DNA from 2 places in the Delftia sp. WY8 genome. Region 2 is predicted to be linked to the other one. Evidence: predicted binding sites of a transcription regulator. Region 2 holds the regulator's gene; the other holds the start of a gene.
What was found. The regulator FNR, encoded in region 2, switches genes on or off when oxygen is low (the NO sensors DNR and NnrR bind a similar motif). The targets are predictions, from matches to a motif close to TTGATNNNNATCAA.

Region 1: G4D77_RS00360 (3-hydroxybenzoate 6-monooxygenase) is a predicted target of FNR. The motif match lies at 10,694-10,707, and genes of this name have one in related genera.

The regions. Positions count from the first base shown of each region.
Region 1 covers NZ_CP049795.1:80,007-95,460, forward strand. The annotation lists gene G4D77_RS00315 (serine hydroxymethyltransferase) at 90-1,499, shown strand; gene pdxR (MocR-like pyridoxine biosynthesis transcription factor PdxR) at 1,530-3,062, opposite strand; gene G4D77_RS00325 (benzoate/H(+) symporter BenE family transporter) at 3,254-4,510, shown strand; gene G4D77_RS00330 (YggS family pyridoxal phosphate-dependent enzyme) at 4,515-5,366, shown strand; gene G4D77_RS00335 (aspartate aminotransferase family protein) at 5,425-6,663, shown strand; gene glyA (serine hydroxymethyltransferase) at 6,710-7,984, shown strand; gene G4D77_RS00345 (patatin-like phospholipase family protein) at 8,006-9,064, opposite strand; gene G4D77_RS00350 (LysR family transcriptional regulator) at 9,140-10,042, opposite strand; gene G4D77_RS00355 (MarR family winged helix-turn-helix transcriptional regulator) at 10,057-10,593, opposite strand; gene G4D77_RS00360 (3-hydroxybenzoate 6-monooxygenase) at 10,798-12,006, shown strand; gene G4D77_RS00365 (cupin domain-containing protein) at 12,023-13,060, shown strand; gene G4D77_RS00370 (fumarylacetoacetate hydrolase family protein) at 13,099-13,806, shown strand; gene maiA (maleylacetoacetate isomerase) at 13,826-14,467, shown strand; gene G4D77_RS00380 (Bug family tripartite tricarboxylate transporter substrate binding protein) at 14,584-15,454, shown strand, end outside.
Region 2 covers NZ_CP049795.1:1,077,686-1,093,139, reverse strand. The annotation lists gene G4D77_RS04900 (CaiB/BaiF CoA transferase family protein) at 1-612, shown strand, start outside; gene G4D77_RS04895 (malonate--CoA ligase) at 656-2,209, shown strand; gene G4D77_RS04890 (universal stress protein) at 2,318-2,761, opposite strand; gene G4D77_RS04885 (heavy metal translocating P-type ATPase) at 2,878-5,313, shown strand; gene ccoS (cbb3-type cytochrome oxidase assembly protein CcoS) at 5,316-5,453, shown strand; gene ccoN (cytochrome-c oxidase, cbb3-type subunit I) at 5,517-6,953, shown strand; gene ccoO (cytochrome-c oxidase, cbb3-type subunit II) at 6,973-7,605, shown strand; gene G4D77_RS04865 (cbb3-type cytochrome oxidase subunit 3) at 7,617-7,754, shown strand; gene ccoP (cytochrome-c oxidase, cbb3-type subunit III) at 7,782-8,699, shown strand; gene ccoG (cytochrome c oxidase accessory protein CcoG) at 8,777-10,231, shown strand; gene G4D77_RS04850 (FixH family protein) at 10,289-10,603, shown strand; gene G4D77_RS04845 (hypothetical protein) at 10,785-11,072, shown strand; gene fnr (fumarate/nitrate reduction transcriptional regulator Fnr) at 11,154-11,873, opposite strand; gene hemN (oxygen-independent coproporphyrinogen III oxidase) at 12,035-13,417, shown strand; gene G4D77_RS04830 (sulfite exporter TauE/SafE family protein) at 13,423-14,148, shown strand; gene G4D77_RS04825 (cyclic di-GMP phosphodiesterase) at 14,322-15,454, shown strand, end outside.

The DNA of each region.
Region 1 (15,454 bases), 1.0 Mb from region 2:
CAGACCTATTTTCGCCAATGAACCAGACCGCTTTTTTCAACGGCTTACATTGGCATGCCACCTTAATTGGTCTGCTCACCCGCTGAAACATGGTCGGAATCAAGGCAGCTGCACTTTGTAGACTGCCCATTACCGATGCGCCCTGGTTTCCAAATCCTTCCATAACCCGGGCGCTGCCGATTCCCGTGCTTCAGCGCCTCCAAGACAGCCAATGCGACATGGACGATTTATCGCTCCCCAGAATCAATTCCCTGGAACTCCAACACGCGGACAGCGAGGCCTGGGACGCCATAGCGGCCGAGCGGACACGGCAGGCGCGTTCGATTGAATTGATTGCCTCTGAAAACTTCGTGAGCCGCGCGGTGATGGAGGCGCAGGGCTCGGTGCTGACCAACAAATACGCCGAGGGCTATCCCGGCGTGCGCTACTACGGCGGCTGCGCCAATGCCGATGCCGTGGAGAACCTGGCCATTGCGCGTGCCAAGGCGCTGTTCGGCTGCACGCACGCCAACGTGCAGCCGCACTCGGGCAGCCAGGCCAACCAGGGCGTGTACCTGGCGTTCCTGGAGCCCGGCGACAAGATCATGGGGCTGGACCTGCGCTCGGGCGGGCACCTGACGCACGGCTCCAGCGTGAGCGTGTCGGGCAAGTGGTTCCAGTCCATCAGCTACGAGGTGGACGCCCGCTCCCAACTCATCGACATGGACCAGGTGCGGCGCATTGCGCTGAAGGAGCGGCCCAGGCTCATCATTGCCGGAGGCTCGGCCTATTCACGGCAGATGGACTGGGCCGAGTTCCGGCGCATTGCCGACCGGGTGGGCGCCATCTTCATGGCCGACATCGCGCACGTGGCGGGGCTGGTGGCCGCGGGCGTGTTCCCCTCGCCCGTGGAGCACGCCCATGTGACCACGACCACCACGCACAAGACGCTGCGCGGGCCGCGCGGCGGCATGATCCTCTCGGCCGACGCCGAGATCGCCAGGCGCATAGACGCCGCCGTGTTTCCGGGCCTGCAGTCCGGCCCGCTGATGCATGTGGTGGCGGCCAAGGCGGTGGCGCTGGGCGAGGCGCTCAAGCCCGCCTTCCGTACCTATGCGCGGGCCGTGGTGGACAACGCCCGCGTGCTGTGCGACCGGCTGTCGCAGGGCGGACTGTCCGTGGTGTCCGCAGGCACGGACTGCCATCTGGGCGTGATCGACCTGCGCCCCTGGGAGCTGACGGGCAAGGCCGCCGAAACGGCGCTGGAGCAGATCGGCATCACGGTCAACAAGAACGCCGTGCCCGGCGACGGCGCGCGGCCGCTGGTGACCTCGGGCATCCGCGTGGGCAGCGCGGCCTGCACCACGCGCGGCATGGGCGCCGACGAGTTCCGCGAGATCGGCGACATGATTCTTGCCACGCTGGGCGGCATACGCAGCGGCACCATGAACGCGCGCACGCTCAAGTCCATCCACGAAGGCGTGTCCGACCTGACCGCGCGCTTTCCCCTGCCCTACTGAGGCATGCAGCGTCCGGCGTCTCCCAACCTGTCAGGGTTTTCGCAGCGCGTTGGCCAGGCGCAGAACGGCGGCCTCGATCTCGTAGGCCGTGAGCGAGGCGTAGCCCAGCAGCCAGCCCGGCTGCCGCTGCTCACCCGCGTACAGGCGGCTGAGCCCCTGCAGCAGCACGCCGGCTGCGGCGGCGCGGCGGATGGTGTCCTCCTCGGACCAGCCGGGCTCCAGCAGGCAGGGGACCTGCATGCCGCCCTGGGGCCGTGGCGCGGTGACGATGCCGGCCAGGTGCCTGCCTATGGATTCGAGGATGACCTCGCGCCGCCCCGCGTACAGCTTGCGCATGGCCCGCACGTGGGAGTTGTAGTGGCCGTCCTCCATGAAGCGCGCCAGCGTCAGCTGCTGGATCTGGGGCGTGTGCCCGTCCATGATGCTGCGCGCCTGGACAAAGGCGCGCACCAGCTCCTGCGGCAAGGCCATGTAGCCCATGCGCAGGCCCGGGTACAGGGTCTTGCCGAAGGTGCCGATGTAGATGGTGCGCGCGTGCTTGTCCAGGCCTTGCACGCAGGCGGTGGGCATGCCGTCGTAGTGGAATTCGCTGTCGTAGTCGTCCTCGATGATCCAGCGCCCGCGCTCGAATGCCCAGCGGATCAGGTCCAGCCGCCGCTCCAGCTGCATGGTGACGCCCGTGGGGTACTGGTGCGATGGCGTGACATACACGCAGGTGGCGCCGCTGCGGTCGGCGTGCAGCAGGTCGGTGCGAATGCCTTGCGCGTCCACGTCGATGGGCAGGACCTTGGCCTCGGCCGACTCGAAGGCCTTGCGGGCGCCGAAGTAGCCCGGGTTCTCCAGCAGGATGGGCCGGCCCGCATCCACCAGCAGCTGCGCGCACAGGAACAGCGCCTGCCGCGTGCTGCTGAGCACCAAGATCTGCCCGGCCTCCACCTTGGCGCCGCGCTCCAGGTTGAGGTAGGTGGCAATGGCCTTGCGCAGCGGCTCGGCGCCCTGCGGGTCGCCGTGCAGCAGGACGCTGGCCCGGTAGTCCTTGAGCGCCTGCCGCTGCAGCCGCTCCCAGACATCGGTGGGAAAAGTGCGCGTCTCGGGCAGGCCGGTGGCAAAGGCCCGAATGGTCTGCTGGTCGGCGATGCCGCCGCCGTCAACAATGGCCTGGCCGCGCCGGCTCAGGCCGGCACCGGCCCTTATGGCACCGGCAGCACCGGCAGCACCGGCCGCATGGGCGCTGCGCTCGTGCTCGGGCAAGCGGCCGCGCCGCGCCGCCCGGCCCCGCAGCTCGGTGCCGATGGTCTCGGAGACATAGCTGCCCGATCCCTGGCGCCGCACGATGAAGCCGTCTCGGTGCAGCTGGGTGTAGGCGTTCTCCACCGTGTCGCGGGCAATGCCCAGCGAGTCGGCCAGCGAGCGCGTGGCCGGCAGCTTCAGGCCCGGCAGCAGCGCCCCATCCAGGATCAGCGCACGCATGGCGCGCTGCACCCGCTGGTGCAGGTCCAGCTGGCGCAGGTCGGCATCTCCCATGCGGATCTTCAGGGTCTCAAGCTCGAAGGTCTTGCTCATGCGGTCTGCCGCCTTTCATCTCATTGCACCTCTTGGGCAGGCCATTGTACTGACGCAAATGCTGCGCGCCCATTGCAAAGTGGTCTGCAACAAGAGAGCGAAGTGTATGGATCATTCAGTCCACTTCGGCGCTCAAATACCCCTTTCACCAGACAGCCAGGAATCCAACCCCCAAGGAAAACGAGAAGACCATGCCTTCATCAGACACACACTCACCCCTTCGCTTCAGCGACCTCATCCACCCCGTGGTGGCCGGGCTGATCTCGGTCATCGTCAACTACGGCGGCACCTTCATCCTGGTGTTCCAGGCCGCCAAGGTGGCCGGCCTGAGCCCGGAACTCACGGCTTCGTGGGTGTGGTCGATTTCGATTGGCGTGGGCGTCACCGGGCTGGTGCTCAGCTGGCTCTCGCGCGAGCCCATCATCACGGCCTGGTCCACGCCGGCCGCCGCCTTCCTGGTGACGGCCCTGGCCACCACGCCGTATGCCGAGGCCGTGGGCGCCTATGTGGTGTCGGCCGCGGCCTTCGTGGTGCTGGGACTGTCGGGCTGGTTCGAGCGCGTGATCCGGCTGATTCCGCCCGGCGTGGCCTCGGGCCTGCTGGCGGGCATCCTGCTGCAGTTCGGCATCAAGGCCTTTGGCGGCATGAGCGTGGACCCGGTGCTGGCCGGCCTGCTGATCGTGGCCTACGTTCTGCTCAAGCGGCTCACGGCGCGCTATGCGGTGGTCGGCATCCTGGCGCTGGGCCTGGCGTTCCTGCTGGCGCAGGACCGTGTGGACCTGTCCGGGCTGCAGCTGCAATTCGCGGCGCCCGTGTTCACGCGGCCCGAGTTCACGCTCAACGCCCTGCTGAGCGTGGCCCTGCCGCTGTTCCTTATCACGCTGACCGGGCAGTACATGCCCGGCATGCTGGTGCTGCGCAACGACGGCTTCAAGACCAGCGCCAACCCCATCGTCACGCTGACGGGCCTGGGCTCGCTGCTGATGGCGCCGTTCGGCTCGCACGCCTTCAACATCGCCGCCATCACGGCCGCCATCTGCACGGGCAAGGAGGCGCATGAAGAGCCGTCCAGGCGCTGGATCGCAGGCATCGCTGCGGGCGTGTTCTACATCCTGGTGGGTGTGTTCGGCGTCACGCTGGCGGCCGTGTTCATGGCGTTCCCGGCCACCTTCATCACCACGCTGGCGGGCCTGGCGCTGCTGGGCACCATCGGCGGCAGCCTGGCCAATGCGCTGGCCGATGCCAAAACCCGCGAGGCCTCGCTGATCACCTTCCTGGCCGCCGCGGCCAACATTTCCATGCTGGGCATAGGCGGCGCCTTCTGGGGCCTGGTCATCGGCCTGGTGGCCCATGCCGTGCTCAACGGCCAGTGGCCGCGCCGGGCCGCCCGCAGCGAGGCGGGCACCGGCAACGTGCCCGCCGCCGATGCCGCCATCAAAAGGAGCTGAAACCATGCTTGCGACACAAGACACCACCGGCGGCACCGCCCGAGCCGCCGACACCCTGACGCGCCACGACCAGCACGGCCGCTACCCCCAGGCCGAGACGGTGGACGATTTCCGGCACAACCTGGCCACCGTGCAGGCGCGCATGGCCGCTGCCTGCCGCCGCGCGGGGCGCGACCCGGCCAGCGTGCGCCTGCTGCCCGTGAGCAAGACCAAGCCCGAATCCAGCCTGCGCCTGGCCCACGCGGCGGGCTGCCGCATGCTGGGCGAGAACAAGGTGCAGGAAGCCTTCGGCAAATGGGAGGCCATGCAGGACCTGGCCGATCTGCAGTGGTCCGTCATCGGCCACCTGCAGACCAACAAGGCAAAGCTCGTGGCACGCTTTGCCAGCGAGTTCCAGGCGCTGGACAACCTGCGCGTGGCCGAGGCGCTGGACCGCCGCCTGCAGGCCGAAGGCCGGGCGCTGGACGTGTTCGTGCAGGTCAACACCTCGGGCGAGGCCAGCAAGTACGGCCTGCCGCCCGACGAGGTGCAGGGATTCCTCCAGGCGCTGCCCGCCTTCAGTGCGCTGCGCGTGCGCGGCCTGATGACGCTGGCCCTGTTCTCCAGCGAGGCCGAGCGCGTGCGCCAGTGCTTCGTGCTGCTGCGCCGCCTGCGCGACCAGCTGCGCCAGAGCGCGCCGGCGGGCATCTCGCTGGATGAGCTGTCCATGGGCATGTCCGGCGACTTCGAGATCGCCATCGAGGAAGGCGCCACCGTGGTGCGCGTGGGCCAGGCCATCTTCGGCGCCCGCGCCCAGCCGGACAGCTTCTACTGGCCCGCCGGCGGCCCTGATCCCACCGCCCTGGCGCTGCCCTGAACGCGCCCCCTCGCCACCCTTTTCGATTCAACCCTGACCCCCGCTTGAGGACCTTGACATGCAAAAAGCCATGCAACCCCTTGATTCCCGCCTGATGAAGGCCTATGCCCGCCAGCCCGTGTCCTTCGTCCGTGGCCGTGGAGCCCGGCTCTGGGACGAGCACGGCACCGAATACCTGGACGCCATTGCCGGCGTGGCCGTGACCGCCCTGGGCCACGCGCACCCGGAGATCGCCGCCGTGATCGCCGAGCAGGCCGGCCTGCTGCTGCACACCTCCAACGTGTTCCGCATCGACTGGCAGGAACGCCTGGGCCAGCGCCTGTGCGCCCTGGCCGGCATGGAGACGGCATTTTTCTGCAACTCCGGCGCCGAGGCCAACGAGGCCGCGCTCAAGCTGGCGCGCCTGCACGGCCACCGCAGGCAGGTGGCGCGGCCGCAGATCCTGGTGATGGACAACGGCTTTCATGGCCGCACGCTGGCCACGCTGTCGGCCACGGGCAACCCGGCCAAGCAGCGCGGCTTCGAGCCGCTGATGCCGGGCTTCGTGCGCGTGCCCTATGACGACATCGCGGCCGTGCACCACGCCGCCGCCCAGCATGGCGACATCGTGGCCGTGCTGATCGAGCCCGTGCAGGGCGAAGGCGGCATCCGCCTGGCCAGCCCCGACTACCTGCGCCAGCTGCGCAGCCTGTGCGACCGGCATGGCTGGCTGCTGATGCTCGACGAGATCCAGACCGGCCTGGGACGCACCGGCGCCTGGTTCGGCCACCAGCACGCGGGCATCGCCCCCGATGTGATGACCCTGGCCAAGGCCCTGGGCAACGGCATTCCGATCGGCGCCTGCCTGGCACGCGGGCCTGCGGCCGACCTGATCTCGCCCGGCCAGCATGGCTCCACCTTTGGCGGCAACCCGCTGGCCTGCCGCGTGGGCTGCACGGTGCTGGACATCATGGAGACCGAGGACATCCCCGGCCGCGCCAGGCAACTGGGCCGGCGCCTGCTCAACGGCCTGCAGCAGGCGCTGCACGGCCACCCCGACGTGCTGGCCGTGCGCGGCCAGGGCCTGATGGTGGGCATCGAGCTGAACCGCAACTGCCAGGACCTGGTGGGCCGCGCGCTGGCCCAGCAGCGCCTGCTGATCACGGTGACGCGCGAATCCACCATCCGCCTGCTGCCGCCGCTGATCTGCGACGAGCGCCAGATCGACGACATCGTCGCCCGCCTGGCCTGCCTGCTGGAGTCGGCCAGCGCCGCGCAGGCAGGCGCACCCGCCGCAGGCCAGCTGGCGGCTGCATGACCATCGCTCCCTACAGCCCTTGCCCCAATACAGGAACCATTCACCCATGTACGACGCATCCCTGACCCTGGCCGACTTCGACCTGCAGCTGGCCAAGGCCATCCAGAGCGAGAAACGCCGCCAGGAAGACCATGTGGAACTCATCGCCTCCGAAAACTACGCCAGCCCGATGGTGATGGCGGTGCAGAACTCGGTCTTCACCAACAAGTACGCCGAGGGCTACCCCGGCAAGCGCTACTACAGCGGCTGCGAGAACGTGGACGTGGCCGAGCGCCTGGCCGTGGAACGCGCCATGGCGCTGTTCGACTGCGACTACGCCAACGTGCAGCCCCATGCCGGCGCCCAGGCCAATGCCGCCGTGTTCCTGGCGCTGGCCCAGCCCGGCGACACCGTCATGGGCATGAACCTGGCCCAGGGCGGCCACCTGACGCATGGCAACCCGTCCAACTTCTCGGGCCGCCACTACCGCATCGTCCCCTACGGCCTGGACCCCGCCACGGGCCTGATCGACTACGACGAGATGGAGCGCATCGCCCTGGAGCACCGGCCCCGCATGCTCATCGGCGGCTTCTCTGCCTACTCGCGCCACAAGGACTGGGCCCGCATGCGCGCCATTGCCGACAAGGTGGGTGCCGTGTTCTGGGTGGACATGGCCCATGTCGCAGGCCTGGTGGCTGCGGGCGAATACCCCAGCCCACTGCCCCACGCGCATGTGGTCACCAGCACCACGCACAAGACGCTGCGCGGCCCGCGCGGCGGCCTGATCCTGTCCAAGGGACAGGACGAAACCTTCAACCGCCGCCTGAGCTCGGCCGTGTTCCCCGGCGTGCAGGGTGGGCCGCTGATGCATGTGATCGCCGCCAAGGCCGTCGCCTTCAAGGAGGCGCTGCAGCCCGGGTTCAAGGCCTATCAGCGCCAGGTGCTGGCCAACGCCCGCGCCATGGCCGCCGTGATCCAGCAGCGCGGCTACCGCATCGTCTCGGGCGGCACGGACAACCACCTGATGCTGATCGACCTGTCCGACCGCAGCTACACCGGCAAGGACGCCGACGCCGCGCTCAGCGAGGCGCACATCACCACCAACAAGAACACCGTGCCCAACGACCCGCGCTCGCCCTTCGTGACCTCGGGCCTGCGCATAGGCACGCCCGCCGTCACCACGCGCGGCTTCGGCGAGGCGCAGTGCAAGCAGTTGGCCGGCTGGCTGTGCGATGTGCTCGATGCGCTGGACGCGCAGGAAGGCGCCCGCTTTGCCAAGGTGGCGGCGCAGGTCAGGGAGCAGGTGACGGGGCTTTGCGCCCGCTATCCGGTGTACGGATAGCCCGCGCGCAGCCGTGGTGGATCAGGGGTTGGCGTTGAGGTTGGGGTTGGCGCAGGCGCCATCCATCCCCGCCATCTCCGCCAGCTTCTGCACGCGCGAGCGCTGGTCCAGGCAGGCCTGGTGCTGGGCTTCGGCCGCCTTTTGCTGCGCCAGCTTCGCGGCCTTGGCGCGCTCGGCCTGCAACTGGGCGATGCGCTCGCGGATCTGGGGCATGGCGGCCACGGCAGCCTTTTCGCCTTCAAGAATGGCGCTGGCGCGCTGGGTGAAGTCGGCCGGGCCGATGTCCAGCACCTTGGGGCGGATGGTGATGTCGGCGCGGGCCAGCTCGGCCTGGCCCAGCTTCTGGCCCATGATGGCAATGGACTGGCCCAGGGCGCCCAGCATGTTCTCGGGCGCCTTGCCACGGGCCTTGTTGGAGATGTCCACAGCAATCACCAGATCGGCGCCCAGCTGGCGCGCGGCGTCCACGGGCACGGGGCTGGTGATGCCGCCATCGACGAAGTGGAACTTGCCGATGGCCACGGGCTGGAACACACCCGGAATGCTGCTGGAGGCACGCACCGCCTGCCCCGTATTGCCGCGCGCGAACACGGTGCGCTCGCCGTCTTCCAGCCGCGTGGACACGGCCACGAAGGGCTTGGCCAGTTGCTCGAGCGGCTTGCGGCCCACCTGTTCGTTCACATAGTCTTCCAGCTTCTGGCCCACCAGCAGGCCGCCCGAGGACAGCTGCAGGTCGCGGATTTTGGTCTCATCCAGCGCCACGGCCTTTTCCTGCAGCTCGAAGGCGTTCATGCCGCCCGCATACAGCGCCCCCACCACGCTGCCCGCGCTGGTGCCGGACACCACCGCAGGCGCAAGGCCATTGGCTTCCAGCATCTTGATGACGCCGATATGGGCAAAGCCCTTCACGGCCCCGCCGCCCAGGGCCAGACCGATCCTGATGGGGGCCACGGGTGTGCCCGGCACGGTGGGCGTGGACTCGGGCGTGGCCGCCGAGGGGCTGGGCGGGTTGCTGCCGCAAGCGGCCAGCCCCGCCAGGCTCAGGTACACCAGTGGACGCAAAAGGGCTTTCAGGCGCATGCCAGGGATCCTGCTGTCGGATGACGAGATTCGGGGCGGGCAGTATAGCGGCAGGGGCCTGACCGCCGCAGGCCCTCAGGCTCTGGGCTTCAGCAAGCCGCCCATGCCCTGCACAGCCTCCCTCAGAAACCCCCAGACCGCCTCGATGCGCTGAACCTGCCGGGCATCCGAGGGCATGCTCATCCAGAAGGTGCGGGTGAAGCAGGCCTCGGCGGGCAGCACGCGGCTGAGCACGGGGTCGCGGTCGGCGATGAAGGCGGGCAGCACGGCCAGGCCGGCGCCGGCGCGCACGGCTTCGTACTGGGCGGTGATGCTGGTGCTGCGAAAGGCAAAACGCTCGGGCTGGAACAGGGTGGACAGCAGCTGCAGCTCGCGCGTGAACAGCAGGTCGTCCACATAGTGGATGAAGCTGTGGTGGCGCAGGTCCTCGGTGCGCGCCACCAGCGGACGGCGCGCAAGGTATTCGCGCTGGCCGTAGAGGAACAGCCGGTAGTCCGTGAGCTTGGTGACCACGGCCGAGCCGCGCGTGGGGCGCTCCAGCGAGATGACGATGTCCGCCTCGCGCCGCGACAGGTGCAGCAGGCGCGGCAGGGCCAGCAGGTCGATGCTCAGCAGCGGATGGCGCTGCGTCAGCGCGGCCAGCTGCGGGGCCAGCAGCTGGGTGCCGAAACCCTCGGTGGCGCCCACGCGCACCAGGCCGGACGGGCCCTGGCTGGCGGATTCGGCCGCCAGCGGCATGCGCTCCAGCCCGGCGGCGGCGCGCTGCATGGCGTCTGCCACGCCCAGCAACTGTCGGCCGGCCTCCGTGGGCCGCCATTGGCCCGCTTCGCGCTCGAAGAGCACGGCCCCCAGCTGCTTTTCCAGAGCCTGGATGCGGCGCGACACCGTGGTGTGCTCCACGCCCAGTTGGCGCGCGGCGGCGGCCATGCTGCCGCTGCGTGCCAGCTCGCCAAAGAATCTCAGATGGTCCCAGTCCATGGGTCGAGGTCGCCTCAGTCGGCAGCGGCGCGGCGCGCGGCCAGCGTGCTGGGCGCACGCGCCAGCTCGTCGTTTTGCCGCACCAGGACGGCCATCATTTCCATGAACAGGCCCCGCTGCTCCTGCGGCAGCGGCTCCAGCATGCGCTGCTGGGCCCGCAGCACCGAGGGCTCGGCAGCGGCCAGCAGCGCAGCGCCTTCCGCGGTGACCGACAGCAGGCGCACGCGCCGGTCGGCCGGGCTGGTGTTGCGCACCATGAGGCCGCGCGCCTCCAGCCGGTCGATGACGCTGCCAATGGTGGAGGTGTCGAAACCGATCATCCGCGCCAGCGTGCGCTGGTCCACGCCGGGCTGGCGCAGCACGGCAGACAGCGCCGCGTACTGCACGGGGGTCACGCCGAATTCCTGGGTCTCTTCCATGAAGACGGCTACCGCGATCTGCTGCAGGCGGCGGATGTGGTAGCCGGGGTAGTTTTCTAGTTCTGCGGGTTGGTAGTCCATGGCCATTGCGCTCTTTTCCGGGTCCCTGCGGGCAAGCGCAGATGTTCGCATGAACCGCGCCCTCCGTTGGCGTTGGCTGGCGGACAGGTGATTCACCCGGACATGCTGTCCACCACCGTTTGGCCTGCATCCAGGGAAACCCCAGGCTGGCCTGATGCAAATCAACACTACACTCATCGTCAGCATACTGTTTAATTAGTCGCGACGCATCTGACCCCCAGGCGAGCGACACGCACCACGAAGCACAGGACATCCATGAGCACCAGCATTTCTTCCCGGGCGCTGCCCGTTCTTGTGGCAGGCGGCGGCATTGGCGGCGTGGCGGCCGCGCTGGCCCTGGCGCGCCAGGGATTCGCCGTCAAGGTGCTGGAGCAGGCGCCGCAGCTGGGCGAGATCGGCGCCGGCATACAACTGGGGCCCAACGCATTCGCGGCCTTCGACGCGCTGGGCATTGGCGAGCTGGCCCGTGGCCGCGCGGTCTATACCGACGAGATGGTGATGCACGACGCGCTCGATGAGCGGCTGGTCGGCCGCATTCCCACGGGCGAGGCGTTTCGCGCCCGCTTCGGCAACCCGTATGCGGTGATCCACCGCGCCGACATCCACACCTCGCTGCTCGAAGGCGCGCGCACCCACGGTCAAATCGAGACGCTGACGGGCACGCGCATCGAAGCCGTGCAGCAGGAGGGTGACACCGTCACCGTGCGCGACCAGCACGGCCAGGTCCATGTGGGCCAGGCCCTGATCGGCGCCGATGGCGTGAAGTCCGTGGTGCGCCAGCAGTACGTGGGCGATGCGGCGCGTGTCTCCGGCCACGTGGTGTACCGCGCCGTGGTGGAGAAGAACGACTTCCCCGAAGACCTGCGCTGGAACGCGGCCAGCATCTGGGTCGGCCCCAACTACCACCTGGTGCACTACCCGCTGCGTGGCGGCGAGCAGTACAACGTGGTCGTCACCTTCCACAGCCGCGAGCAGGAGGAATGGGGCGTGCGCGAAGGCAGCCGCCAAGAGGTGCAAAGCTACTACAGCGACTGCTGCCCGCGCGCCCGCCAGCTCATAGACCTGCCCAAAAGCTGGAAGCGCTGGGCCACGGCCGACCGCGAGCCCATTGGCCAGTGGAGCTTCGGCCGCGCCACGCTGCTGGGCGATGCCGCACACCCCACGCTGCAATACATCGCCCAGGGCGCCTGCATGGCGCTGGAAGACGCGGTGACGCTGGGCCAGGCGCTCAAGCGCTGCGGCAACGACTGGCCGCAGGCGCTGCGGCTGTACGAGCGCTCGCGCATCGCCCGCACGGCGCGCGTGGTGCTGTCCGCGCGCGAGATGGGCCGCATCTTCCACGCCAGCGGCGTGGAGCGCCTGGTGCGCAACGACCTCTGGAAGGGCCGCACGCCCCAGCGTTTCTACGACGCCATGGAATGGCTGTACGGCTGGAAGGCCGAAACCTGCCTCGCCGAAGACTGAACACAAGGAGACCGCCATGCAAGAACTTGGCCGCCTGGAAGACCTGCCCCAGGACTACCGCGACGAACTCGCGCGCAACAACCTGGTGCCGCTGTGGCCCAGCCTGCGCAACGTGATGCCGCCGCACACGCCGCGCCCGCGCACCCAGCCGATTGCCTGGCCCTACCAGGCCATCCGTCCGCTGCTGATGCAGGCGGGCGAGCTGACGCCCATCGAAAAGGCCGAGCGCCGCGTGCTGGTGCTGGCCAACCCCGGCCATGGGCTGGAGAAGATGCAGGCCAGCTCCTCCATCTACCTGGGCATGCAGCTGCTGCTGCCCGGCGAGTGGGCGCCCTCGCACCGCCACACGCCCAATGCCGTGCGCATGGTGGTGGAAGGCCAGGGCGCCTGGAGCCTGGTCGACGGCGAGAAATGCCCCATGGAGCGCGGCGACCTGATCCTCACGCCCACGGGCCTGTGGCACGAGCATGGCCATGACGGCGACGAGCCCGTGGTCTGGCTCGATGTGCTGGACCTGCCCCTGGCCTACTACCTGGAAGTCACCTACCACGTGGACGGCCCGCGCCAGCCCACCCTGCCCGGCCGTGGCGACCGGGCGTATGCGCGCGGCGGCCTGGCACCCACGCAGGTGTTCGCCCGCAGCGCCAAGGCCTACCCCATGCTGCGCTACCCATGGAAGGATGCGCGTGCCGCGCTGCTGGAGCTGGCCGCCGACCGCCCCGATCTGGACTGCGTGCAGCTGGCCTACACCAACCCCGAAACCGGGGCCGACTGCGAAAACATCCTGGGCTTCTACGCGCTGATGCTGCGCCCGGGCCAGACGCTGCAGCTGCCCGCCCGCTCGCCGGCCTGCGTGTTCCATGTCATCGAGGGCGGCGCCAGCGTGGCCGCCGTGGACCGCCATTTCGACCTGGCCCCGGCCGACACCTGCTGCGTGCCCGGCTGGGCGCCGGCCACGCTGGCCAATGCCAGCGCCAGCGAGCCCGCCTTCCTCTTCCTGGCCGACGAGGCTCCTTTGCACCGAAAGCTGGGCCTCTACGAAGTCCGGCCTTGAATCCTCCGATGTCTCTTTACTCCCCCATCGCCAATACCATGACCGCCCCCCAATACCTCTGGACCCCGCCCCCCGTCCAATCCCTGCCCGTGCGCGGCAGCACGCAGCGCCTGCCTGTGAACCGCCTGTTCTTCGTGGGCCGCAACTACCACGCCCATGCCGTCGAGATGGGCCGCCCGGTGGACAAGGGCGTGGAGCGCCCCTTCTACTTCACCAAGGCGCCGTCCACGCTGACCGAATCGGGTGCCACCGTGGCCTACCCGCCCGAGACGAACAACTACCACTTCGAGATGGAGCTGGTGGTGGCCATCGGCAAGGCGGGCTTTCGCATTGCGGCGGACCAGGCGCATGAACACATCTACGGCTACGCCTGCGGCCTGGACATGACGCGCCGCGACCTGCAGCTGGTGGCGCGCGACAAGGGCCGGCCCTGGGACCTGGGCAAGGATGTGGAGCAGTCCTCGGTGGCCAGCGAGATCGTGCCCATGCCGGGCCAGGTGATCGAATCCGGCGCCATTGCACTGGCCGTCAATGGCGAGACCAGGCAGCAGTCCGACGTGGACAAGCTGATCTGGAACATCCGCGAAATCATTGCCGACCTCTCGCTGTTCTATCACCTGCAGCCCGGCGACCTCATCTACACGGGCACGCCCGAAGGCGTGGGTGCCGTGCTGCCGGGCGACCGCATCACCGGCCATGTGCAGGGCGTGGGCGAGATCGCGCTCACCGTGGGCCAGCCTGAATAAGACCGGGGAGACCACCACCATGAAGCTCTACAGCTTTTTCCGCAGCGGCACCTCGCACCGCCTGCGCATCGCGCTCCACCTCAAGGGCCTGCGCGCTGACTACTTCCCCGTGGACCTGCGCGTGGACGAGCAGGCCCAGGCGCCGTTCAAGCAGGTCAACCCGCAGGGCCTGGTGCCGGCGCTGACGCTGGACGATGGCCGCACGCTGATCCAGTCGCCGGCCATCATCGAATGGCTGGAAGAGCGCCACCCCGAGCCGCCGCTGCTGCCCGCCGACCCCGAGGACCGCGCCCAGGTGCGCGCGCTGGCCGCCATCGTGGGCTGCGACGTGCATCCCATCAACAACCGCCGCATCCTGCAGACCCTGCGTCGCCAGTTCGGTGCGGACGAAGCCGCCATCAATGCCTGGTGCGCCACCTGGATTGCCGACGGCTTCGACGCCATCGAAGCCCTGCTGGCCCGCGACACGCGGCGCGGCGACTTCTGCTTCGGCCACGCACCCACGCTGGCCGATGTCTACCTGGTGCCCCAGATCGAAAGCGCACGCCGCTTTGGCGTGGACCTGAACCGCTGGCCGCTGATCAGCGCTGTGGACAGGGCCTGCGCGGCCCTGCCCGCCTTTGCACAGGCCGCGCCCCTGGCCCAGCCTGACGCCGGCTGAACCTCGCCTGAACCCCGCCGCACCTTTGCCGGCAGCCCTAACCCGCCCCGAATCCTCGCCAGAAGGACCGGGGCATTGCAAGCAGTGAAAAAAGCAGATCCAACAGGAGACAGACTGTGAAAGCATCCCCATCCAGCCGCCTCGGCACAACCCCCTCCCGCCGCAAGGCCCTTGCAGGCGCAGCCCTGCTGCTGGCCTCCATCGCCCCGCTGCATTGCGCCTGGGCGCAGGCAGGCTCCAGCAGCGCCGCCAGCTTTCCCACGCGCCCCGTCACCGTGATCACGGCCTTTGCCGTGGGCAGCGGCCCTGACGCCGTGCTGCGCATCGTGGGCGAAAAACTGGCCGCGCGCTGGAAGCAGGGCGTGACCGTGGACAACCGCCCAGGCGGCGGCGGCTTTGTCGCCATCGAAGCCGCACGCCGCGCCAAGCCCGACGGCTACACCCTGCTGCAGCTCGACAGCGAACATGTCTCCGCCCTGCCCTACCTATACAAGCAGCGCAACTTCCATCCGCTGCAGCACTTCGACCCGGTGGCGCCGCTGTTCCTCACGCCCTTCTTCGTGGCTGTGCCCACGAACTCGCAGTGGAAGAGCATGGGCGACCTGATCAAGGCGGCCAAGTCCGAGCCCGGCAAGGTCAGCTACGGCTCCTGGGGCGTGGGCAGCCCCGGCCATCTGGGCGGTGAATGGCTGGACTTCCTGACCGGCAGCAAGATGACCCATGTGCCCTACCGCGAGGTCAGCCAGCTCTACACCTCGGTGGCCAATGGCGATCCGGCCTGGAGCTTTGCCAGCCTCCCCTCCAGCCAGGGCATCTACAAATCCGGCAAGATCCGCTACCTGGCCGTGGCCGCGCCCCAGCGCATCGCCCAGGTGCCCGACGTGCCCACCGTGGCCGAATCGGGCGGCCCCGCCGAACTGATCGTGAACTCCTTCGTCTCCCTGCTGGCACCCAAGGGCGTGGACACCGTCCTGCGCGACAAGATCC
Region 2 (15,454 bases):
CGCACGGGGCAGGGCGAGCGCGTCGATGTCTCCATGCTCGACTGCCAGGTGGCCTTGCTGGAGAACCCCGTGGCCCGCCTGGGCGCGCTGGGCAGCGTGCCGGGGCCAATCGGCACGCGGCATCCCTCCATGGCGCCCTTCGATGTGTTCGCGGCGCAGGACGGCTGGTTCGTCATCGCCGTGGGCAGCGATGCGCTGTTTCGCAAGCTCTGCGGCCTGCTGCAATTGCCCGAACTGGCCGAGGACGCGCGCTTTGCCGGCAATGCCCTGCGCTGCGAGCACCAGGCCGAGCTCAAGGCCGCGCTGCAGGCGCGCCTGCGGGACAGTCCCAGGGCGCATTGGCTGGGGTTGCTCACTGATAATGGCATCCCGGCGGGGGAGTACAACAGCGTGGCCGACATCGTCGAGCACCCCCAGGTGCGCGAGCGCGGCATGCTGGCCCAGGTGCAGACCCCCAGCGGCCAGACGCTGCGCGTGGCGGGCAATCCCTTGCAGGCCTCGCTCGGCCAGCCCCTGGTGCGCAGGCAGCCGCCCGCGCTGGACGCGGACCGCGAGCGCATCCTGCGCGAGCTGTCCGTGGCGCCGCCTTCGCCAATCCATGAACGTGCCTGAGATTTCCCGGTCCCCAGCGGATTCTTCCTTCTTCTTCACAGCCATGACCAACCGCAATCTGTTCGCTGCCTTGCGCGCCGCCTTTCCCCAGGATCTGCAAAAGTGGGCCGTAGAGGCCATAGGCGCTGACGGCGCCAGCCTGTTCTACAGCTGGGCCGACCTGGACCGTGGCAGCGCGCGCATGGCCAACCTGCTGCAGTCGCTGCAGCTGCCGCCCGCCAGCCGCATCGCCGTGCAGGTGGACAAATCGGTGGAAGCGCTGATGCTCTACCTGGCCACGCTGCGCAGCGGCCATGTCTTTCTGCCGCTGAACACCGCCTACCAGGCCGCCGAGATCGAGTACTTCGTGGGCAATGCCGAGCCCGCCGTCGTGGTCTGCACGCCGGCCAATTTCGGCTGGGTGTCCAAGATCGCCTTCACCTCGGGCGTGGCCCATGTCTACACCCTGGGCGACGACCGCAGCGGCACGCTGCTGGAGCGCGCCGCCCACCATGGCGACGAGCAAGAGGTGGTGGAGCGCGGCGAGGACGACCTGGCCGCCATCCTCTACACCAGCGGCACCACGGGCCGCAGCAAGGGGGCGATGCTCACGCACGGCAACATGCTGTCCAACGCCGAGACCCTCAAGGACTACTGGGGCTGGCAGGACGGCGACGTGCTCATCCACGCGCTGCCCATCTTCCATGTGCATGGCCTGTTCGTGGCCATCCATGGTGCGCTGCTCAACGGCAGTCCCATGATCTGGCTGGCCAGGTTCGAACCCGGCACGGTGATCTCGCGCATGCGTGACGCCACCGTCTTCATGGGCGTGCCCACGCTCTACGTGCGCATGCTGGCCGATGCGCGGCTCACGCGCGAGGCGGCGGCCCACATGCGGCTGTTCATCTCGGGCTCGGCACCCATGCTGGTGGAGACGCACCGCGACTGGCAGGAGCGCACCGGCCACGTCATCCTGGAGCGCTACGGCATGAGCGAGACCATCATGCTGACCTCCAACCCCTACCGTGCCGATGACCGCAACGGCGGCCAGTCCGAGCGCCGCGCCGGCACCGTGGGCTTTGCGCTGCCCGGCGTGGGCGTGCGCATCGTGGACGACGCAGGCCAGCCCGTGGCCGTGGGCGAGATCGGCAACATCCAGGTGCGCGGCCCCAACGTGTTCAAGGGCTACTGGCGCATGCCCGAGAAGACGGCCGAGGAGTTCACGGCCGATGGCTGGTTCCGCACGGGCGACGTGGGCAAGCTCGACGAGCGGGGCTATGTCAGCATCGTGGGCCGCAGCAAGGACCTGATCATCTCGGGCGGCTACAACGTCTATCCGGCCGAGATCGAAGGCTTCATCAACGAGCTGCCCGGCGTGGCCGAAAGCGCCCTGGTCGGCGTGCCGCACCCCGACTTCGGCGAGGTGGGCGTGGTGGTGGTGGTGCCGCGTCCTGGCGCTTCGCTCGAGCCCCAGGCGGTGGTCGATGCGCTCAAGGGCCAGCTGGCCAATTTCAAGATTCCCAAGCGCTGCTTCGTGGTGCAGGAGCTGCCGCGCAACACCATGGGCAAGGTGCAGAAGAATCTCCTGCGCGACCAGCACAAGCAGTTGTTCGCCTGAGTGGTCGCCAAGGCGCGGGTCGCGCCCTGGCCTGATTGAAAAAGCAAAAGGCATCGGCGCCGCCGATGCCTTTTTTTGTGCAGCGAAAGCCGAAGCTGCCGCTACCCTTCAGCGCAGTACCAGCACGGGAATGTGGGTGTGCGTGAGCACGTGCTGCGTCTCGCTGCCCAGCAGCAGGCGCTGCAGGCCCTTGCGGCCGTGCGAGGCCATGACGATGAGGTCGCAGTCGCGGCGCTTGGCCACGTCGATCACGCTTTCGGCCACCAGGTCGGACTTGACGATCTCCGTGGTCACGTGGACCTTGAGCGCCTGGCCCTTGGCGTGGATGGCATCCAGCACGGTCTGCGCGTTGGCCGTCCACTGGCCTTCGATGCGTTCGATCTGCTTGAGATCCACGGTTTCGCCGCCTTCGAAGTAGCTGCGCGGATAGTGCTGGACCACCTTGACGACGATCACGCTGGCGCCGCACAAGGCGGCAAGGCCCAGGCCGCTGTCCACGGCCTTGTCGGAAAGCTCGGAACCGTCGGTGGCGATCAGGATGCGGTTGTACATGCGTGCTCCTTTCGTGTGTGCTGATGGGTGGGACGAAGTCAGCATAGACCCAACCATGAGTTAACGGTTGATTAATGTCAATACGCTTATCATGCCCCCCGATTACGCTAAGAACCATGCCCCACACCATTGCAGCCCCATCCAGCGAGGCGGCGGTGGCGGCGCCTGATTCAGGTCTCTCGCCCTCGCAGCAGGCCACGGCCCGGCTGCTGGATGATCCGCAGGAGTGGAGTTCGTTCGGACGGCCCGCAGGCCCCGCAACTCCCGCCGACCCTTCCAAAGAACCCACCGATTTCCCTGCCTGGGATTCGCACGTCGTTCTGGAGGGCATGCACTGTGCCGCATGCGCGCTGACCATCGAGGATGCGCTGCGGGCCGTGCCCGGGGTGGAGAAGGCCGAAGTCAGCGCAGCCACGCGCCGCGCGCGAGTCACCTGGCGCCACGAGCAGGTGCTTCCATCCCAGTGGATGGAGGCCGTGCGGCGCGCCGGCTACCAGGCGCTTCCTGCGCGCGATGCCTTTGCGCGCGAGCGCCGCCAGGCCGAAAGCCGCCGTGCGCTGTGGCGCTGGCTGGTGGCCGGCTTTTGCATGATGCAGGTGATGATGTATGCGTGGCCCGCCTACGTGGCCCGCCCCGGCGACCTGTCGCAGGAGATGGAGACGCTGCTGCGCTGGGCCTCCTGGGTCATCTCGCTGCCCGTGGTGCTGTTTTGCTGCGGACCCTTTTTCTCCAGCGCGCTGCGCGACATACGCCAGCGCCGCGTGAGCATGGACCTGCCCGTGGCGCTGGGCATGCTGATCACCTTCGTGATCAGCTCACTGGGCACCTTCGATCCTTCGGGGCCCTTCGGCGAGGAAGTCTTCTACGACTCGCTGACCATGTTCGTCTTCTTCCTGCTGTCCGGCCGCTGGCTGGAGCTGCGGCTGCGCGACCGCACGGCCGGCGCGCTGGAAGCCGTGATGAACCGCCTGCCGGATGCCGTGCTGCGCGAGAACGCGGCCGGCCACTTCGAGCGCGTGGCCACGCGCCGCCTGCGTGCCGGCGACCTGGTGCGCGTGCTCAGCGGCGAGGCCTTCCCGGCCGACGGCACCATCGTGCGCGGCCGCACCCATGCCGACGAGGCCCTGCTCACGGGCGAGTCCACGCCCGTGCTGCGTGCCGAGGGCGACAGCGTCACGGCCGGCAGCTACAACCTGGACGCCGTGGTCGATGTGCGCGTGGACGGCGTGGGGGCCGACACGCGCTTCGCCCAGATCGTGGGCCTGATGGAAAGCGCCTCGCTGCAAAAGCCGCGCCTGGCCCAGCTGGCCGACAAGGTGGCGCGGCCCTTCCTGGTCGTGGTGCTGCTGGCCGCGCTGGGCGCTGCCATCTGGTGGTGGCCCACCGATCCCGGCAAGGCCATGATGGTGGCCGTGGCCGTGCTCATCGTCACCTGCCCCTGCGCGCTGTCGCTGGCCACGCCCGTGGCCATGCTCACGGCCGCCGGCACGCTGGCGCGCAGCGGCGTGCTGGTGCGCAACCTGCAGGGCCTGGAAGCGCTGGCCGCTGTGGACACCCTGGTGTTCGACAAGACCGGCACGCTCACACGCGACGGCCTGGCGCTGTCCTCGTTCGAGCCTGCGCGCGGCGAGGATGCCGACGAGGTGCTGGCGCTGGCGGCGCTGCTGGCGCGCCAGTCCATGCACCCGGCCTCGCGCGCCATCGCGCAGGCTGGCGCCCATGCCGCGACGCACTGGAAGCTGGACACCATGCAGGAAGTGGCAGGCCTGGGCCTGGACGCCTGGGTGCAGGGCCCGGGAGGACGCCGCCATCTGCGCCTGGGATCGGCCCTGCATGCGGGCGTGGCGGGCGAGCAGCCCGTGCAGGGCGTGTTGCTGGCCGAGCAGACCGAACAGGGCTGGCATACGCTGGCGCGCTTTGTACTCAGCGAGGACGTGCGGCCCGAAGCCGCCGCCGTCGTGCAGGCGCTCGGGAAGCAGGGCATCGCCGTGATGCTGCTGTCCGGCGACCGCGAGGACGCCGCACGCGCCATGGCGGCGCGCGTGGGCATCACCCAGGCCCACGGCGGCTGCAGCCCGCAGGATAAGCTGGAGCGGCTGCAGCAGGCGCAGGCAGCCGGCCACCATGTGGCCATGGTGGGCGACGGCCTCAACGACGGCCCAGTTTTAGCTGGAGCGCATGTCTCTTTTGCTTTTGGTAGAGCAGTGCCGCTGGCACAATCGCGCGCAGATTTCGTTGTTCTGGGCGACAGCCTGGAACTGGTGCTCCAGGCATGTCTGTTGTCGCGCCGCACACTGCAGGTGGTGCGGCAGAACATGGCCTGGGCTGCCGCTTACAACGCGGTGTCGATTCCACTGGCCCTGGCGGGCTTTATGCCTGCCTGGGTGGCCGGCCTGGGAATGGCACTGAGCTCGCTGCTGGTGGTGCTCAACGCCGCGCGCCTTGCGCGCAGCCTTCCACTGGCCTTGACGAATCACACGGGCACGCCTGCTGCGCCCGCAGCGTCCGTCACCATGCCGACGGGCTCCACCGCAACGGTGGGGAGGTTCTGACTATGGACATTCTCTATTTACTGATCCCGCTGTCGGTGGTGCTTGTGCTCGCCATCCTCGCGGCCCTGTGGTGGGCCGTCTATCGCGGGCAATTCGAGAGCGTGGAACAAGAGGGCGAACGCATTCTTCGGGACGATTGACGTGGGTCAACACGCCCGACAGCGAAGAAAGTAACACTTTGATAGCAATCTAAGGGGTGCACGATGGATAGTTCAAATAACAACGCTGTCTATTACGACGATACCGTCGTAAGGCAGTTCTCTATCATGGCCGTCGTCTGGGGAGTGGTGGGCATGGCTGTCGGGGTGTTGATCGCCTCGCAGCTGGCCTGGCCGGAACTCAACTTCGGCATTCCATGGCTGAGCTACGGACGCCTGCGTCCGCTGCACACGAACGCCGTGATCTTTGCCTTTGGCGGATCGGCGCTGTTCGCAACCAGCTACTACGTGGTGCAGCGCACCTGCCAGACGCGGCTGTTCATGCCCAAGCTGGCCAGCCTGACCTTCTGGGGCTGGCAGATCGTCATTCTCGCCGCCGCGATCAGCCTGCCGCTGGGCTACACCCAGGGCAAGGAGTACGCCGAGCTGGAGTGGCCGATCGACCTGCTGATCGCCGTGACCTGGGTCTCGTATGCCATCGTGTTCTTCGGAACCATCGGCATCCGCAAGGTCCGTCACATCTATGTGGCCAACTGGTTCTTCGGCGCCTTCATCATCGCCGTGGCGCTGCTGCACATCGTCAACAGCGCGGCCATTCCGGCCGGCTGGATGAAGAGCTACTCGGCTTACGCCGGCGTGCAGGACGCCATGGTGCAGTGGTGGTACGGCCATAACGCCGTGGGCTTCTTCCTGACCGCAGGCTTCCTGGGCATGATGTATTACTTCATTCCCAAGCAGGCTGGCCGTCCGGTCTACAGCTACCGCCTGTCCATCGTCCACTTCTGGGCGCTGATCTTCACCTACATGTGGGCGGGTCCTCACCACCTGCACTACACCGCGCTGCCCGACTGGACGCAGTCCGTGGGCATGGTGTTCTCGCTGATCCTGCTGGCTCCCAGCTGGGGCGGCATGATCAACGGCGTGATGACGCTGTCGGGCGCATGGCACAAGCTGCGCGACGACCCCATCCTGCGCTTCCTGATCGTGTCGCTGTCGTTCTACGGCATGTCCACGTTCGAGGGTCCGATGATGTCCATCAAGACCGTCAACGCGCTGTCGCACTACACGGACTGGACCGTGGGCCACGTTCACTCGGGCGCCCTGGGCTGGGTGGGCCTGATCACCATGGGCTCGCTGTACTACCTGATCCCGCGCCTGTTCGGCAAGACCAAGATGCACTCGGTGGGCGCCATCGAGCTGCACTTCTGGATGGCCACCATCGGCATCGTGCTGTACATCGCCGCGATGTGGATCGCCGGTGTGATGCAGGGCCTGATGTGGCGCGCCGTCAATCCCGATGGCACGCTGACCTACACCTTCGTCGAAAGCGTCAAGGCCAGCTATCCGTTCTACGTGATCCGCGTGGCCGGTGGCCTGCTGTACCTGGGCGGCATGCTGGTCATGCTGTGGAACACCTGGAAGACCGCGATCTCCGGCCGTTCCGTGAAGGTGGCCGTGCCTGCCGTCGTGGCCCACGCCTGAGCGTCTAGGAGCATTACTCATGTCCGATCACAACCATAGCGCTCCCAAGAGCTTTTCCCACGAGAAGGTGGAAACCAACAATTTCCTGCTGATCGTGCTGACCCTGCTGGTGGTCGCCGTCGGCGGCCTGGTGGAAATCGTTCCGCTGTTCTTCCAGAAGTCGACCACGGAAGCGGTGGCGGGCCTCAAGCCCTACACGCCGCTGCAGCTGATGGGCCGCGACGTCTATCTGCGCGAGGGCTGCTACAACTGCCACTCGCAGATGATCCGCCCCTTCCGCGCCGAGACCATGCGCTACGGCCACTACTCGGTGGCTGGCGAGTTCGTCTACGACCACCCCTTCCAGTGGGGTTCCAAGCGCACGGGTCCCGACCTGCACCGCGTGGGCGGCAAGTACAGCGACGAATGGCACCGCATCCACCTGAACAACCCGCGCGACGTGGTGCCCGAGTCCAACATGCCTGCCTACTCCTGGCTGGAGAAGAACAAGGTGGATGACACCGTGGTCGCCCAGCACATGAGCGCGCTGCGCAAGGTGGGCGTGCCCTACAGCGACGAGGAAATCAGCGGCGCCGCCGAGCAGGTCAAGGGCAAGACGGAAATGGACGCCGTCATCGCCTACCTGCAGGTGCTGGGCCGTTCGGTCAAGTAAAGGAGAGCGACATGGACATCACCACCATGCGCATCGTGGCCACGCTGGCCTCTCTGGCCTGCTTCATCGGTATCTGGTGGTGGGCGTTCGCCCGCCGCAACCAGGCCCGTTTCGAAGAGGCCGCCCAGCTGCCGTTCGAGCAAGACTGAGTCCCTCCACCAGAACGAGAACTTCCCATGAGCGATTTCGTAAACAACTTCTGGTCGATCTATGTCACGGCGATCACGCTGGGCGGCATCATCGGCTGCCTGCTGCTGCTGTATCTCACCGCACGCAAGAAGGTGGTCCCCTCGGCCGACAACACCACGGGCCACGTCTGGGACGAGGACCTGCGCGAGCTGAACAACCCCATGCCCAAGTGGTGGATGTGGCTGTTCATCATCACCTCGGTGTTCGGCTTCTCCTACCTGGCGGCCTATCCGGGCCTGGGCTCGTTCGCGGGCAAGCTGGGCTGGACGCAGCTGGGCGCCTATGAAAACGAGATGGCCAAGGCCCGCGCGGACCTGGAGCCGCTGTACGCCAAGTTCACGAGCATGAGCACCGAAGACATGGCCAAGGACCCCCAGGCCATGGCCATCGGCGAGCGCCTGTTCATGAACAACTGCGCGCAGTGCCACGGCTCGGATGCACGCGGCGGCAAGAGCTTCCCCAACCTGACCGATGGCGACTGGCTGCATGGCGGCACGCCCGACAAGATCAGGGAAACCATCACGGCGGGCCGCATCGGCATCATGCCGCCCATGGCCGCTGCCGTCGGCACGCCCGACGATGTGCGCAACCTCTCGCACTATGTGCTGAGCCTGTCGGGCAGCCCGCACGACTCGCTCAAGGCTTCGCTGGGCAAGTCCAAGTTCACGGCCTGCGCCGCCTGCCATGGCATGGACGGCAAGGGCAACCAGGCCCTGGGCGCGCCCAACCTGACCGATGACATCTGGCTGCACGGCTGGGGCGAGGCCGCCATCACGGCCATGATCAACAACGGCAAGCACAACGAGATGCCTGCCCAGAAGGACAAGCTGACCGAGGCGCAGATCGCGGTGCTTGCCTCCTATGTCTGGGGCATGTCGCACAAAGACGGCGCAGTCCGTCAATAAGGACAGGGGGCGGCGCTGCGGCGCCGCCTTTTTGCCTTTTGAGTTTTCAGATATTCCAAAAAACCAAGGAACCCACCATGAAGCCCGAGAACGGGGATGATGCCGGGAAGCCTCCCCGCAAAGTCATTCCGATCACGCCTGCCGACCCGGACCCGGGCCAGCTGGTGTCGATGTTCGAGTCCGAGAAGAAGGTCTACCCGCGCTCCATCAGCGGTGTCTTCGCACGCTGGCGATGGGCTCTGGTGTTTCTCACCCAACTGGTTTTCTATGGCCTGCCCTGGCTGGAATGGGGGCAGCGCCAGATGGTGCTGTTCGACCTGGGTGCGCGGCGCTTTTACCTGTTCGGGCTGGTGCTGTACCCGCAGGATTTCATCTACCTGGCGGGCCTGCTGATCATCTCGGCGCTGGCGCTGTTCCTGTTCACGGCCGTGGCCGGTCGCCTGTGGTGCGGCTTTTCCTGCCCGCAGACGGTCTACACCGAAATCTTCATGTGGGTGGAGCGCAAGGTCGAGGGCGACCGCAGCGCGCGCATGCGCCTGGACAAGAACGGCTGGACTTTTGAAAAGCTCTGGAAGAAGTCGCTCAAGCAGTTGCTGTGGATTGCCATTGCCCTGTGGACCGGCTTCACCTTCGTGGGCTACTTCGTGCCCATCCGCGAGCTGGGCGGCGAGCTGCTGGCGCTGCAGGGCAGCTGGCAGGTCTTCTGGGTGCTGTTCTACGGCTTCGCCACCTATGGCAACGCCGGCTACATGCGCGAGCAGGTCTGCAAGTACATGTGCCCCTATGCGCGCTTTCAGAGCGCCATGTTCGACCGCGACACCATGATCGTCAGCTACGACACGGGCCGGGGCGAGCCGCGCGCGCCGCGCACCAAGAAGGTTGACTACAAGGCCCAGGGCCTGGGCGACTGCATCGACTGCAAGATGTGCGTGCAGGTCTGCCCCGTGGGCATCGACATCCGCAACGGCCTGCAGTACGAATGCATAGGCTGCGGTCTGTGCATAGACGCCTGCAATTCCATCATGGACAAGATGGAGTATCCGCGCGGCCTCATCCGGCTGACCACGCAGAACGCCATGGCCGGCATGTGGCGGCGGGCCCAGGTGCTGCGCCGCATCTTCCGTCCGCGCGTACTGGTCTACTCGGCCGTGCTGATCGGCCTGAGCATGGCCATGATCGTGAGCCTGGCGCTGCGCCAGTCGGTCAAGGTCGACGTGATACGCGACCGGGCATCGCTGTCGCGCATCGTCGCGGGCGGCAAGCTGGAAAATGTCTACCGCCTGCAGATCATGAATGCCACCGAGCAGGCCCAGCGCTACCGCATCAGCGCCCATGGCCTCGACGGGCTGGAGCTGGCGTCCGAGCAGGAGGTAGAGGTCGGCCCTGCCGAGACGCGCGGCATTGCGGCGCGGCTGCAGATTCCCTACGGTTCCGCCGAGCCGGGCTCGCACACCGTATTCTTCGATATCGATGCCGTGCATTCAGGCGCGGGACGCGCGTCCGAAAAGGCCGTCTTCCTGGTGCCCCGGTGATATGTCTGGCCGGCGCCGCCCAGGCTGCGCCGGCTGTTTGAAAGAAAGAGGTTATCCATGTCTTCCAGTCCCGCAGTCTCCGCGCCCGCCACGGCCCCTTCGCATCCGGACGCCGGCAAGCCCTGGTGGAAGTTCGCCCATGTCTGGCTCGTGGTGGCCGGCCCGGCCGCCGTCGTGGTGGCTGGCGTGGTCACGGCCGTCATTGCGATCAATGGCGCCGATCCCGTGATCGATCCTGACTATTACCGCAATGGCATCACCATCAACGAGCGTGCCGATGGCGTGCGCGAAGTGCCCAAGAGCCTGGCGCCCGCGGTCACCGGCCGCAACCACGCGGCCACGCCCGCGCAGGACCATCCCACGGACCGCTGAACGCAGGAAAATGCCGTGCACAAGGCCGCAGTCGCGGCCTTTTTGCATGGTGGATGGCATCTCCAGCATGCGCGAGGGCCAAGGGTTTCCTACAGGCAGTGCAGGGTGCGCAGGGCTTGGCACGGTGCGCGGGCGGCGCGCACAATGAAAGCCACCCCTCGACAGCTCAAGGAGATCGCTGATGTTGGCCCAACGCTGGATGTGGATTGCCTGGCCGGCCTTTCTGGCCGCCGCCGTGATGGAGATGCTGGTATTCGCCTTCGTGGACCCGCTGGAGCTGCACTGGCTCGGCGACCTGGGCTGGTCGCGGCAGGGAATCTACACGCTGGCCTTCTTCGCCTTCTGGGGCGTGACCATGCTGTCCAGCCTCATGACCACCATGCTGGGACGCTCCACGCACGATCTCAACGACGGCGTGGTCTCCGAGCCGGACCCAAATCTGGCCATGCAGGGCCTGGGGCGCGATTGAACCTGCGTGCACTGCAATGGCAATGAACAAGGCCCGCGATCGCGGGCCTTGTTCATTGCCGGGGGGCGGGGCCTTGCGGCCTCACTGGCACTGCTGGCTGTTGACGATGCGCTTGAGCGCGTCCGTGTCCAGGATGCGCAGATGGCGCTGGCGCACCTCGATGATGTTTTCTTCGGCAAACTTCGAGAAGGTGCGGCTCACCGTCTCCAGCTTCAGGCCCAGGTAGCTGCCGATTTCCTCGCGCGTCATGCGCAGCACCAGTTCCGACTTGGAAAAGCCCCGGGCGTGCAGGCGCTGCACCAGGTTGAGCACGAAGGCGGCCAGGCGCTCCTCGGCACGCATGCTGCCCAGCAGCAGCATCACGCCGTGCTCGCGCACGATCTCGCGGCTCATGACCTTGTGCACATGGTTTTGCAGGGCCGTGACCTCGCGCGACAGGTCCTCCAGCTTGTCGAAGGGCATGACGCAGACCTCGGCGTCTTCCAGCGCGACCGCATCGCAGGTGTGGTGGTCGTTGACGATGCCATCCAGGCCGATGATCTCGCCGGCCATCTGAAAGCCCGTGACCTGGTCGCGCCCGTCCTCGGTGGCCACGCAGGTCTTGAAGAAGCCCGTGCGGATGGCGTACAGCGAGGTGAAGGACTCACCGTTGCGAAACAGCAGGCCGCCGCGCTTGACCTTGCGGCGCGTGGCCACGATGTCGTCGATGCGCTGCATCTGCTCGGCATCCAGGCCCATGGGCATGCACAGCTCGCGCAGGTTGCAATTGGAACAGGATGCTTTGATGGTCTGAAGGTTCATGGAGTAAACATCAGCGGCGCAGCAGTGCGCCGGCGGTGACCTCGTGGATGGCGATGAGTTGGATCAAATTGTCGCAGCACTGCCGCGAACAACTCTTGATATGAGTCAAGGACGCGGCCAATGGGCTGCGGCACAGTGGACGACATTAGAGGAAAAAACCCATGACCGCTGTCACCCCAGAGCTGCTGCGTCGCTTCGACGTACCGGGGCCCCGATACACCTCGTTCCCCACGGCCGATCGTTTCGTGGAGGCTTTCGGTGCTGAAGACTATATCCTGGCACTTGAACACCGCAAATCGAGTACCGCAGCGCGAGCCATGCCTTTGTCGCTGTATGTGCATGTGCCGTTCTGCGAGTCGCTGTGCTACTACTGCGCCTGCAACAAGATCGTGACGCGCCACCACGATCGCGCTGCCGTCTACCTGGACTACCTGGCGCGCGAGATGGCCTTGCACACGGCCCATTGCGGCAAGGGCCAGGCCGTCAGCCAGTTGCACCTGGGCGGCGGCACGCCCACCTTCTTCTCGGACGATGAGCTGCGCACGCTGATGGCCCTGCTGCGCGAGCATTTCAAGCTGGAGCCGGGCGGCGAATACTCCATCGAGGTCGATCCGCGCACCGTCAGCGTCGAACGCCTGGCCGTGCTCAAGGAGCTGGGCTTCAACCGCCTGAGCTTCGGCGTGCAGGACTTCGACGAACAGGTGCAGATCGCCGTGCACCGCGTGCAGCCGGCCGAGCAGGTGTTCGCGCTGGTGGCAGCGGCACGGCAGCTGGGCTTTGCCTCCATCAACGTGGACCTGATCTACGGCCTGCCCAAGCAGACGCCCGAGTCCTTCGAGCGCACGCTGGCCCAGGTCAATGCGCTGCGGCCCGACCGTATCGCGCTCTATGCCTATGCCCACCTGCCCGAGCGCTTCAAGCCGCAGCGGCGCATCGCGGCCGAGGACCTGCCCCAGGGCGCCGACAAGCTGGCCATGCTCTCGCGCTCCATCGCGGCCTTCATGGACGGCGGCTATGTCTACGTCGGCATGGACCACTTCGCCTTGCCCGAGGACGCGCTGGCCGTGGCCAAGCGCCAGGGCCGGCTGCATCGCAACTTCCAGGGCTACAGCACCCAGCCCGACTGCGACCTGATTGCGCTGGGCGTGTCGGCCATCGGCAAGGTGGGGGCCAGCTACAGCCAGAACGCCAAGACGCTGGAGGAGTACTACGACGCCATCGACGCCGGCCACCTGCCCGTGGTGCGCGGCCTGGCACTGTCGCGCGATGATCTGGTGCGGCGCGCCGTCATCATGGCCATCATGTGCCAGGGCGCCGTGCTGTTCGAGCCCATGGAGCAGGCCTGGCTGCTGGGCTTTCGCGAGTACTTCGCCCCCGAGCTGGCGGCGCTTCAGGACCTGCAGGCCAAGGGGCTGGTGCAGATCAGCGACGAGGGATTCCAGGTCACGCCCATGGGCTGGTACTTCGTGCGTGGCGTGGCCATGCTGTTTGACCGATATCTGCAGGCCGACAAAAACCGGGCGCGGTTTTCGAGGATCATCTAGGCCCCATGCTGTTGTCGCTGCTCTGGACCGCTTTGATCATGGGGCTCGTCGGCGGGCCCCATTGCCTTGCCATGTGCGCCGCGCCCTGCGGCGTGGTCACGGGCGGGGCGGGGCAGGGCACGGTACAGGGTGGTGGGCAGGTGGTCGCCGTCCATGGACTGCAAAGCCGGCTGTGGCTGCGCACGGCGCTGTTCCATGGCGGGCGGCTGGCCGGCTATGCCAGCCTGGGCGCTGCCTCGGCGCTGGCCATGGAAAGCCTGTCCTGGCTCACCAGCCAGACCACGGCGCTGCAGCCGTTCTGGACGCTGACCCATGTCGCCGTGATGGCCTGGGGCCTGGCCATGATGGTGCAGGCCCGCCAGCCCGCCTGGCTGGAGTCTGCGGGCCGCGCCGCCTGGCGGCGCGTGCAGCCCTGGGTGTCCGCCCCTGGCGGCACGCTGGCGGCGGGCTATGCCTGGGCGCTTATGCCCTGCGGACTGCTGTATTCGGCCGTGCTGGTCGCCGCGCTCAGCGGTGGCCCCTTGCAGGGCGCATCGGCCATGGCGGCCTTTGGCGTGGGCAGCGGGCTGTGGCTGGTGGCCGGCCCCTGGCTGTGGCGGCTGGGCCGCCAGCGCCTGAACGGCCTGCGTGCCGAATGGGGCACGCGGCTGGCCGGCCTGATGCTGGTGGGCGTGGCCGTGTGGGCGCTGTGGATGGACCTGATCTACAAGCCCAGTCTCTGGTGCCGATGAACAACAGCGGGGGACAGACTTGGTCCTGAGGGTCGCGGATTGCCTGCAAGGCCCTCAGAACTGGAGATAATGCCCGAATCATCGGCTTACATTTGCCGATTCCTTCAGCCTCGGGGCCGTTGCCGCGCGTGAACCATTCCGTCCTCATCGATATCCGAGACCTCCGTCCGGGCATGTTTGTCCAGCTCGATGTTGGATGGCTGAACCATCCCTTTCCGGTCAGCAGCTTCAAGATCACCTCCAGCGCACAGATCCAGACCCTGAAATCCCTGGGCCTGGAGGCGGTGCGCTGCGTTCCGCACAAAAGCGACGCCTGGCCGGCCGAGGTGCGCACTCCGCCGCCGCAGCCGCTGCCCGCTGTGGCGGCCGCTGCAGCCGAGCCCGCCGAGGAACCCTCACCCGCAGCGCCGCTGCTGCTGTCCGTGCCCAACTGGCGCGGCCGGCTGGAGGACTGCAATGCGCGCTTTCAGAAGGTGGAGCGTGGCTATGTGGCCATCGAAACCACCCTTGCCAGCGCGCCCGAGCAGGCGCGCATGCCCACCGAAGCCCTGGTCGACGGCTGCCTGGCCGAACTGGCCGGCCCGCAGGACGTGGCGATTCACCTCCTGTCCGATGGCGTGGGCAGCAACCAGAGCGTGCATGCCGTCAACGTGACCGTGCTCGGCCTGCTGCTGGGCCGCGCCCTGGGCCTGGAGGCTGCGCTGCTGCGCGACCTGGGCCTGGCGGCGCTGCTGCACGATGCCGGCAAGCCGGTGGCCGGCGCCGAAGGCATGCACGGCCTGGCCCTGGAGTCTTCCGTGCCCGACGCGCTGCGCGACCGCTACGAGCGCCATGTGGGTGAATCGGTCGCCATCGCCATGCGCATGGGCCTGTCGGCCCAGGTCACCACCGCCATCGCACAGCACCATGAATGGGCCGACGGCACGGGATTCCCGCTGAGCCTGGTGGCCGAGGACATGGAGCTCACGGGCCAGATCCTGGCCCTGGTCAACACCTATGACCGCCTGTGCAATCCCGGCGATGCGCAGACGCCGCACACGCCGCACGAGGCGCTGTCCATGCTGTTCAGCCGGCTGCGCGACAAGTTCGCCGCGCCCGTGCTCAATGGCTTCATCCGCATGATGGGCGTGTTCCCGCCGGGCTCGGTGGTGGAGCTGACCGATGGGCGCCATGCCATGGTCATGTCCGTCAATGCATCACGGCCGCTCAAGCCTTCGGTGATGGTCCATGACGCCAGCGTGCCGGCCGCCCAGGCGCCCGTGCTGGCGCTGGAGCTGTTTCCCGCGCTGGGCATACGCCGGGGCGT